One region of the Streptomyces vietnamensis genome, then DNA from elsewhere that is predicted to be linked to it. Evidence: predicted binding sites of a transcription regulator. Region 1 holds the regulator's gene; each other region holds the start of a gene.
The links. Region 1 encodes HspR, which represses chaperone genes until heat shock. Its sites were predicted from a motif close to TTGAGNNNNNNNNNCTCAA; they were not measured.
Positions count from the first base shown of each region.

Region 1 (3,272 bases):
CATCACCGAGCAACCTCACTTGAAGGCAACGTCTGGATTCCAACCCCCGCGAGTAAGACGATGGCTTACTCTCTGCGCCCGCACCACCAAACCCAGGCATCATGTTCCTGAGATGCAGGAGCCTGGGGGTGTACATATGCGGAAACAAGCGGACCAAACAGGTCACCCTCATTCGCATGCCGAACTGTGCGAAGCGGGCTCCGAGCTGTACGCGGCCGCTCTGCGGACCGGGCGAATACCCCGGTCAGAAGCGGTCGAGGCGCCGTGCCTCCTCGACCTCTCCCTGCTCCACCCCGACCCGGACGACGCGCAGTGGCTGCGCCCGGTGCCCCCCTCCGCGGCCCTCGCCCAGCTGCTCCAGCCCATCGAACGGGAGATACTCGACCGCCGGCGGCGCACCGTCGCCCTGTCGGACGCTTTCGAGCCGTTCATGGCCATCAGCGCCCACGACTCCCCCACCACACACGCCATCACCGTCCTCGAGGGCATCGACCGCATCAACTCGACCCTCGACCGCGTCGTGGCCAACTGCCGCAGCGAACTCCTCACCGTGCAGCCGGGCGGCGGTCGCCCCGCGCAGGCCCTCAGCGAGGCCCTGGACCGCGTCTCCCCGCTCCTCGGCCGCGGCATCAGCATGCGCACGCTCTACCAGCACACCGCGCGCCACACCGAGCTCACCCTGACCTATCTGGAGCACGTCGGCCCCGAGGTCCAGGTCCGCACCCTCGAAGAGATCATCGACCGGCTGATCATCGTCGACCGCGAGGTCGCCTTCATCCCGGCCCGCAGCGACCGCCAGGTCGCCCTGGAGCTGCGCCACCCGGGCCTGGTCGCCTACCTCGGCGGCGTCTTCGACCAGTTCTGGCAGCTGGCGGTGCCGATACGGGAGGAGATCCCGTACGACGTGAAGACCGACGGCATCGGCGGCGTCCAGCGCTCCATCGCCAAGCTCCTCGTCGAGGGCCACGTCGACGAGGCCATCGCCCGCCGGCTCGGGATGAACGTGCGGACCTGCCGGGCGCACATCGCCAAGCTCGCCGCCGCCCTCGGCAGCGGGAGCCGGGCGCAGCTCGGCTATCTGATCGCCCAGTCCGGAATCCTCGAACGGGACAGCTGAAGAAACGGCGAAGAAGCGGCAGAGGCCCCCTCCACCGACGGTGGAGGGGGCCTCATGGCCTCTGTATCTCTGTACCTCTGTACCTCTGTACGAGGAGCTACTCGCCGCGCTTCGGGCGCCACACCACGAGCGCGCTCGCCTGCTGCACGTCGGTGTACGGCACCAGGTCCCGGCGGTACGAGGCGTGCACCTGGGCCTCGCGCTGGCGCATCGTCGCCGCCGCGCCCTCGACCGCCGCCGACAGTTCGGACACCCGTGCCTGAAGCGCCGCGACCTGGTTCTCCAGTTCGATGATCCGCTTGATTCCGGCCAGGTTGATGCCCTCGTCCTGCGACAGCTGCTGCACCTGGCGGAGCAGCTCGATGTCACGGGCCGAGTAGCGGCGGCCCCGTCCGGCCGTGCGGTCCGGGGAGACCAGGCCGAGGCGGTCGTACTGACGCAGGGTCTGCGGGTGCAGACCGGAGAGCTGGGCCGCCACCGAGATGACGTACACCGGCGACTCGTCGGTCAGTTCGTACGGATTGCGTCTCACCGGGTCACGCTCCCTTCGCGGCCTGGAACAGCTCGGCCCGCGGGTCCTCGGAGGCGGTCGCCTCGCGGAAGGTCTCCAGGGCCTCACGTGCCTTGTCGTCCAGCTCCTTCGGCACCGCCACCTCGACCGTCACGAGGAGGTCGCCGCGCGTGCCGTCCTTGCGGACCGCGCCCTTGCCCCGGGCGCGCATGGTCCGGCCGTTCGGGGTGCCCGCGGGCAGCTTGAGGGTGACCGCGGGGCCGCCGAGGGTCGGCACCTTGATCTCGCCGCCGAGCGCCGCCTCCGTGAAGGAGACCGGCACCGTGACGGTGAGGTTGTCGTCCCTGCGGCCGAAGACCGGGTGCTCGTCGACGTGCACGACGACGTACAGGTCGCCGTTCTGCCCGCCGCGCTCGCCCGGCGCCCCCTTGCCGCGGAGACGGATCTTCTGGTTGTCGCTGACGCCCGCCGGGATGCGGACCTGCATGGTGCGGGAGGACTTGGCCCGCCCGCTGCCCTTGCAGACCTCGCAGGGGTTCTCGGCGATGAGGCCGCGGCCCTTGCAGTCCACGCAGGGGTCGGTGAGCGAGAAGCCGCCGCCGCTGCCGCGCGAGACCTGCCCGGTGCCGACGCAGGTCGGGCACACCCGGGGGGTGCCGTTCTTGTCGCCGGTGCCCGAGCACGCCGTGCACGGCTGCTGGCTGGACATCCGCAGCGGTACGGTCGCGCCCTCGATGGCCTCGGTGAAGCTGAGCGTCACCTCGGACTCGATGTCCTGGCCGCGCCGCGGCTGGGTGCGGGTGGCGCCCCCGCCGCGGTTGAACAGGCCGCCGAAGACGTCCCCGATCCCGCCGCCGCCGAAGCCGCCGGCCCCGCCCTGGGCGCCTCCGAAGAGGTCGCCCAGGTCGAAGTTGAACGAGCCGCCGCCGGGGCCGCCGGCCCGGAAGCCGCCGTTCCCGAAGAGGGCGCGGGCGTCGTCGTACTCCTTGCGCTTCTTGGGGTCGCCGAGGACGTCGTTCGCCTCGGAGATCTCCTTGAAGCGCGACTCGGCGCTCGCGTCACCCTTGTTGGCGTCCGGATGGTTCTCGCGGGCGAGCTTCCGGTACGCCTTCTTGATCTCGGCCTCGGTGGCGTCCTTGGGGACGCCGAGAACCTTGTAGTAGTCCTTCTCGACGAAGTCCTTCGTGCTCATCGACGTCCCTCCTCCCGCGCACGGGTACGGCTGTTACTCGCTGTCCTTCTCGGACTTGTCCGACTTGCCGGGGTCTTCCGACTCCTCGGCCTTCGCCTGCGCCCCGGGCTGGGGCTCGGCGACGGCCACGCGGGCGGGCCGGATGGTCCGCTCGCCGATCCGGTACCCCGGCTGCAGGATCGCCACGCAGGTCGTCTCGGTGACGTCCGGCGCGTACGAGTGCATCAGGGCCTCGTGGATCGTCGGGTCGAAGGGCTCGCCCTCCTTGCCGAACTGCTGCAGACCCATCTTGGCGACGACGGTCTCCAGCGATTCGGCCACCGACTTGAACCCGCCCACGAGCTCGCCGTGGTCCCGGGCCCGGCCGACGTCGTCGAGCACGGGAAGGAGCTCGGACAGGAGGCTCGCGACGGCGATCTCCTTGACCGTGACCCGGTCCCGCTCCACGCGGC
Region 1 covers NZ_CP010407.1:4,005,283-4,008,554, forward strand. Annotated here, with positions in the region: gene SVTN_RS17770 (hypothetical protein) at 1-3, opposite strand, end outside; gene SVTN_RS17775 (helix-turn-helix transcriptional regulator) at 137-1,117, shown strand; gene SVTN_RS17780 (heat shock protein transcriptional repressor HspR) at 1,215-1,649, opposite strand; gene dnaJ (molecular chaperone DnaJ) at 1,654-2,820, opposite strand; gene grpE (nucleotide exchange factor GrpE) at 2,854-3,272, opposite strand, start outside.

Region 2 (3,272 bases), 3.6 Mb from region 1:
TCCTGGACCATCCGCTGGACCTCGGACTCGTCCAGGGTGCCGCTGCCGGAGACGGTGATGCTCTGCTGGGCGCCGGTGTCCTTGTCCTTCGCGGACACGTGGAGGATGCCGTTGGCGTCGATGTCGAACGTCACCTCGATCTGCGGCGTGCCCCGGGGTGCCGGACGGATGTCGTCCAGGCGCACCCGGCCGAGCACACGGTTGTCCGCGGCCCGCTCGCGCTCCCCCTGCAACACCACCACGTCCACGGCCGGCTGGTCGTCCTCGGCGGTCGTGAAGGTCTCGCCGCGCCGGGTGGGGATCGTGGTGTTGCGCTCGATCAGCCTGGTCATCAGCCCGCCCAGCGTCTCGACGCCCAGGGAGAGCGGGGTGACGTCGAGCAGCAGGACGTCCTTGACCTCGCCCTGGAGCACGGCCGCCTGGACGGCCGCGCCGAGGGCGACGACCTCGTCGGGGTTGACCGACATGTTGGGGTCCTTGCCGCCGGTCAGCCGTCGCACCAGCGCCTGCACCGCGGGGATGCGGGTCGATCCGCCGACGAGGATCACCTCGTCGAGGTCGTCGGCGGTCACCTTGCCGTCCGCCATCGCCTGCCGGACCGGTCCCATGCACCGTTCGACCAGGTCGCCGGTGAGCTGTTCGAAGGTCGACCGGGTCACGGTGGTCGTGAGGTGCTTCGGACCGGCGGCGTCCGCGGTGACGAAGGGCAGGTTGATCTGCGTCTGCGCGGTCGTGGACAGCTCGACCTTCGCCTTCTCCGCCGCCTCGTACAGCCGTTGCAGCGCCTGCGGGTCGCGGCGCAGATCGATCCCGTTGAGCCGCTGGAAGTCCTCGGCCAGGTGCTCCACCAGCCGCCGGTCGAAATCGTCTCCTCCGAGGTGGGTGTCGCCGGCGGTGGAACGCACCTCCACCACGCCGTCGCCCACGTCGAGGATGCTGACGTCGAACGTGCCACCGCCCAGGTCGAAGACGAGAACCGTCTCGTGCTTCTTCTTGTCCAGCCCATATGCCAGGGCGGCCGCGGTCGGCTCGTTGATGATCCGCAGCACGTCAAGGCCGGCGATGCGGCCAGCGTCCTTGGTGGCCTGCCGCTGCGCGTCGTTGAAGTACGCGGGCACCGTGATCACCGCCTGGGTGATCTTCTCGCCGAGCTGCTTCGCGGCATCGTCCACGAGCTTGCGCAGCACTGCGGCGGAGATCTCCTCCGGGGCGTACTGCTTGCCGCGGACGGAGAACCGCGCCGCGCCCTCAGGGCCGGCCACGACCCCGTAAGAGACCTGTTCCGCCTCCACGTCGATCTCGTCGAGGCGTCGGCCGACGAACCGCTTCGCCGAGTAGACGGTGCCTTGGGGATTCAGTACGGCCTGGCGGCGCGCCATCTGCCCGACGAGCCGTTCACCGCTCTCGGTGAACGCCACCACCGACGGTGTGGTGCGGCCGCCCTCGCTGTTGGTGATCACCCTCGGCCGGCCGCCCTCGTAGACGGCGACCACGGAGTTCGTCGTACCAAGATCAATACCCACAGCCTTGGCCATCGCTTGCCTCCACACACTGCTCGCTCCGAGCGTGTCCTGCCTCCAGGGCGTGGCCTGCTCACAGGGACCGGGTCACCGCCCTGGCTCCATAAAGCTCACATATTCATGGGATAAAACTTGAGTCTCCTCTTGTCAAGAAGAGTGCCGAGAGTTATACAAGAAGCGTCGGTACCCGATCGAACGGCGCACGAAGCGAAGGAGTTGATGATCAGATGCTGATGCGGACCGATCCCTTCCGTGAGCTGGACCGGCTCACTCAGCGCGTGTTCAACGGCGCGCAGGCTCCCGCGGCGATGCCGATGGACGCTTGGCGCGAGGACGGCGTGGTGTGGGTCAAGTTCGACCTGCCCGGTGTCGACGCCGAGTCCCTGGACCTGGACGTCGAGAAGGACGTGCTGACCGTCCGGGCCGAGCGGAAGGCCGAGATCAAGGAAGGCGCGGAAACGGTGATCTCCGAGCGTCCCACCGGCACGTTCAGTCGCCAGCTGTTCCTCGGAGAGACGCTGGACACGGAGAACATCGAAGCGACGTACGACGCCGGTGTGCTCAGCCTGCGCATCCCGATCGGCGAACAGGCCAGGCCGCGCAAGATCCAGATCGGCACCGGCAAGCACACGGACAAGGAACTGCAGTCGTAACGGGGTCGAGGGGCGTCCCGCCGGGCCGGGCCCGGCCGGCGGGGCACCCGCAGCCGGGTCCCACGGCGCCGGCTCGCCGTGGGGCCCGGCTACGTCCACATGTCCCTGCAAGCATGTCCCCGCAAGCGGCATGCCCGTATGACCCGTCTCAAGGCCTCAGGGCCCCGTCCCAGGCCTGCGGACCTCTCAAGGCTCCGTACCGGCCGCGCCCGGGAAGAAGCTGATCAGGGTGGCGGCACCGTCCTGATGGGCTTCCGCCTCACGTGGCCGCGTCGGTGTCCGGCTGCCGCGAGGCGGCGACCTCGGTGCCGGCGCCGCCGGGCCGGCGGTCACCCCGGTGCCGGCGGGCGGCGAGCCGGACCGCCTGCACCGCACCGTCCGAGTCGACGGTGGACACCGCGAGGCGGGCGAACCGGCGCCCCGGGAACAGTTCCACCACGGCCACCGGGCCCGGGGCCCGGACGGCGACGAAGTCGACGCCGTCCGCATGCCGCCTGGTGCCCGTACAGAAGCGCCCCGGACGCCAACGACCTCGTGCGACGGTCCCCCGCAGGGCACGCCACCAGTCCGGCTCGACCCACGCTTCCCGCACGTCGCCGAGGGGGACCCGCACACCCTTGCGGCGCACCAGGAGCGCCTCACGCCATGACAGCCGTACGACCACGTCGTCGTTCTGGACCAGCAGGTGGGCCACCGCCATCGACCTCCTCCTCGTACACCGGAGACCTCCGTGTACCGGTGCGCTCAGCCGGTCGCCGCCGCCCCGGCGCGCTCCATGGGCGGCCTGGACTGCTGCGGCTGGCTGTGGGCGGACGCGCCGAGCAGCGGAGCGCCATGCCGCTCGGGGCGGTGGCCGGGCGCGTCGACGATGTTCTCGCGCGGAGTATCGGCGGGTCCGGGGGCCGCCGGAATGCGCCTGCGGGCGAGGATGCGGCCCACCCACCTGCGACCACACCTCGGGCAGGGGACGGCGCCGGCAGGGGTGTACGGCGAGGGCACGGCCACACCGTCGCGCGAGAAGTACTCCCAGTCGCCGCCTTGATCGTCCCGGTACTGCTGGACGTCGTAATCGGTGCTCCACTCGTGCCAGCAGTGCCCA
Region 2 covers NZ_CP010407.1:7,639,784-7,643,055, reverse strand. Annotated here, with positions in the region: gene dnaK (molecular chaperone DnaK) at 1-1,535, opposite strand, end outside; gene SVTN_RS34165 (Hsp20/alpha crystallin family protein) at 1,748-2,173, shown strand; gene SVTN_RS34160 (hypothetical protein) at 2,433-2,873, opposite strand; gene SVTN_RS34155 (hypothetical protein) at 2,918-3,272, opposite strand, start outside.
Region 2: dnaK (molecular chaperone DnaK) is a predicted target of HspR. The motif match lies at 1,653-1,671, and genes of this name have one in related genera.

Region 3 (3,272 bases), 1.7 Mb from region 1:
TACGCCGCCGAGGGCGACCCGGACGAACTTCCGGCCCATGGCGTGCGCCACGGATTCGGCGATCGACGTCTTTCCGACGCCCGGAGGGCCGACGAGGGCGAGGACGGCTCCGCCACGGCGGCCGCCGACGACGCCGAGGCCGCGCTCGGCGCGCCGCTTGCGCACGGCCAGGTACTCGGTGATGCGCTCCTTCACGTCCTCCAGGCCCGCGTGCTCGGCGTCCAGGATCGCCTTGGCGCCCAGGATGTCGTACGCGTCCTCGGTCCGCTCGTTCCACGGCAGTTCGAGGACGGTGTCGAGCCAGGTCCGGATCCAGGAGCCCTCGGGCGACTGGTCGCTCGCCCGCTCCAGCTTCTCGACCTCCTTGAGGGCGGCCTCCCGCACCTTCTCGGGCAGGTCGGCGGCCTCCACGCGGGCGCGGTAGTCGTCGGACTCGTCGCCCTCGGTCTCGCCGTTGAGGTCGCGGAGTTCCTTGCGGACGGCTTCGAGCTGGCGGCGGAGCAGGAACTCGCGCTGCTGCTTGTCGACGCCCTCCTGGACGTCCTTGGCGATGGTCTCGGCGACGTCCTGCTCGGCGAGGTGCTCGCGGAGCTGGGCGGTGGCGAGCTTGAGGCGGGCGACCGGGTCGGCGGTCTCCAGGAGTTCGACCTTCTGCTCGACGCTGAGGAAGGGCGAGTAGCCGGAGTTGTCGGCGAGGGCGCCGACGCCGTCGATCTGCTGGACGCGGTCGACGACCTGCCAGGCGCCGCGCTTCTTGAGCCAGCTGGTGGCCAGCGCCTTGTACTCCTTGACCAGTTCGGTCACGGAGCCGGGCAGCGGGTCGGGCAGGGTCTCCTCGACGGTGCTGCCCTCGACCCACAGGGCGGCGCCGGGGCCGGTGGTGCCGGCGCCGATGCGGACACGGCCGAGGCCACGGATGAGGGCGCCGGGGTCGCCGTCGGACAGGCGCCCGACCTGCTCGACGATGCCCAGGACGCCGGTGCCGGCGTAGGTTCCGTCGACCCGCGGCACGAGCAGCACACGGGGCTTGCCCGCTCCGGTGCGGGCGGCGACCTGGGCGGCCTCGACGGCGGCCCGTACGTCGTTGTCGGACAGGTCCAGCGGCACCACCATTCCGGGCAGCACGACCTCGTCGTCGAGCGGCAGCACAGGCAGAGTGAGCGGCACAGACGCCATGGACTCAGAAGCCATGATCTCCCCTTCGGCAGTCAAGTTGAGCTATACGCACTCAATGCTTGTGAGCTCGGAGATGTTCCCGGACGTTCGTTCGCTCTGAGCGATCACCCCCACACGCGTCCGCGTGGAGCCGATGTAATCCCTAGATGGATATTGCAGCCATTACATCGGCCTGGGTGGCGGGCTGGACCGTCTCCCGGGGCACCCCGGCCGCCGTCGCCGAACCCTGGGGCCACCGGATCGACGTCGGCCTGCCCCGGCACGTCGTGCGGCACGTCCTGCCCGCCCCCGACGCGGCCTCCGTCGGCGCGCTCTGCACCCGCCTGACCGCGCCGTACAGCTGGCTCAAGGTGATGGCGGGACCCGAGGAGGTGGCGCCGTGGATCACCGAGGGATGGACGATCCCCGACGACCCGGGCTTCATGATGGTCAAGCCGCTGGACCCCGGCGCCCGCCCCGCGCCGCCCGAGGGATACGCCCGGACCACCGAGGTCGAGGACGGCGTCGTCCGGGTCCGAATCCTCGCCCCCGACGGCACCCTCGCCGCGCGCGGCCAGATCGCGCCGACCGGCTCCACCGCCGTCGCCGACCAGATCGAGACCGACCCCGCGCACCGGCGCCGGGGCCTCGGCGCGAACGTCATGCGCACCCTGGAGGCCGCCGCCGCCCAGGCGGGCGCCGGGACCGGAGTCCTCGCCGCGACCACGGACGGCCTCGCGCTGTACGACTCGCTGGGCTGGATCCACCGGGGACCGCTCACCGGAATCGTCCGCACGGGCCCCGAAGGCGACTGAGGTCCCCGCCGGGTGGAATCCCGGCCGTCCGGCTGCGCACGGGGCCCCGGACCGTGCATGCTCGATCCATGGTGCGAGGCGTACGGACGACGTGGACGTGGTGCGGGACCCTGCTGCTCGCGGGGGCCCTGGCGGGCGGCCTGAGCGGCTGCGGCCCCGGCGTGCCGACCGCGCCCGGCGGATCGCCGTCGAGCACGAGCGCACCGGCCCTGCCGAGCCCCACGACGGAGCCCGGCACTCCAGCCTCGAATCCCCAGCCGGGCGAGGTCCTCGTCGAGGTGGTCGTCAACGGCGGCCTCGCCGGCGTCCGCAACCAGCTCGTCGTCCACTACGACGGCAGCTGGACCAGCCGCTCCGGCACCAAGCCGCCCCGGACCGGCAGGCAGACCCCCGCCGAGGCCGCCGAGCTGCGGGCGGCCCTGGAGGACCCCGCGTTCGCCCTCGTCCCGGAGCGCCCGACGGGCAGCCCGATCCCCGACGGCTTCCAGTACTACGTGACCTACCGCCATCGCCTGGTCGTCGCGGACGACGGCGCACGCCCGCCCGCCCTCCAGCGCGTCTTCGCCGCCCTCCCGGAGGGCGGCCCGCCGACGAACCCCTGAGCGCGTGGACCGGGGGACGGCCGCCCGGCGACAGAGAGGGCGTGAGGCCGTTGCGCCCCGCAGCCGACGCCGGACGACCACGGCCCCGACCCGGCCACCGCCCGGCCCTGCATCGACCGGCTGCACGCCAAGTCCCCCGCCGCCCGGCGCGACCACCCGACCCGCTACCTGGCGGCGAGGCCGGACGAGGCGCCGATCCCGTGAGCCCGCTGCGCCTGTACGCGCGTGGTGGCCCCGCCGGCCGGTCCACCTCCTGGCCGCGACCGTACTCGCCACGGCCCTGCTCGCCCTCGCGGTGCCGGGGCGTCCCGAGGAGTTCGGCGCGCCCGCCGCCGTACGCAACACGCTGGGGCTCGTGGGCATGGTGGCCGGGCCCTGAGGGCGGGGCGTGGGCGGTGGCGGCGGTCGCCTTCACGGCCGGTGCGGCGCTGTACGCGTGGCGGGGCGCGCGCCGTACGACCGCCGGGTCCCGACGCGCGAAGCCCCGCGCGCGTACGGCCCGTTAAGTGTTTGTCCCGGCCGTCGCCGCCCCGCGAGGATGGCCGGGACGAACCGTACGCACACGAGCCACGGAGTGATCATGACCAGCCCCGTCACCCTCGACCGCCGCGAAGGGCCGTACGGAGAAGTTGTCCTCCGCCGCCGTGCCGAGCACTACGAGATCATCGCCAACGGCACCTTCCTGATGGACACCTCCGAC
Region 3 covers NZ_CP010407.1:5,673,335-5,676,606, reverse strand. Annotated here, with positions in the region: gene lon (endopeptidase La) at 1-1,191, opposite strand, end outside; gene SVTN_RS25655 (GNAT family N-acetyltransferase) at 1,323-1,970, shown strand; gene SVTN_RS25650 (hypothetical protein) at 2,039-2,572, shown strand; gene SVTN_RS25645 (spermidine synthase family protein) at 3,153-3,272, shown strand, end outside.
Region 3: lon (endopeptidase La) is a predicted target of HspR. The motif match lies at 1,214-1,232, and genes of this name have one in related genera.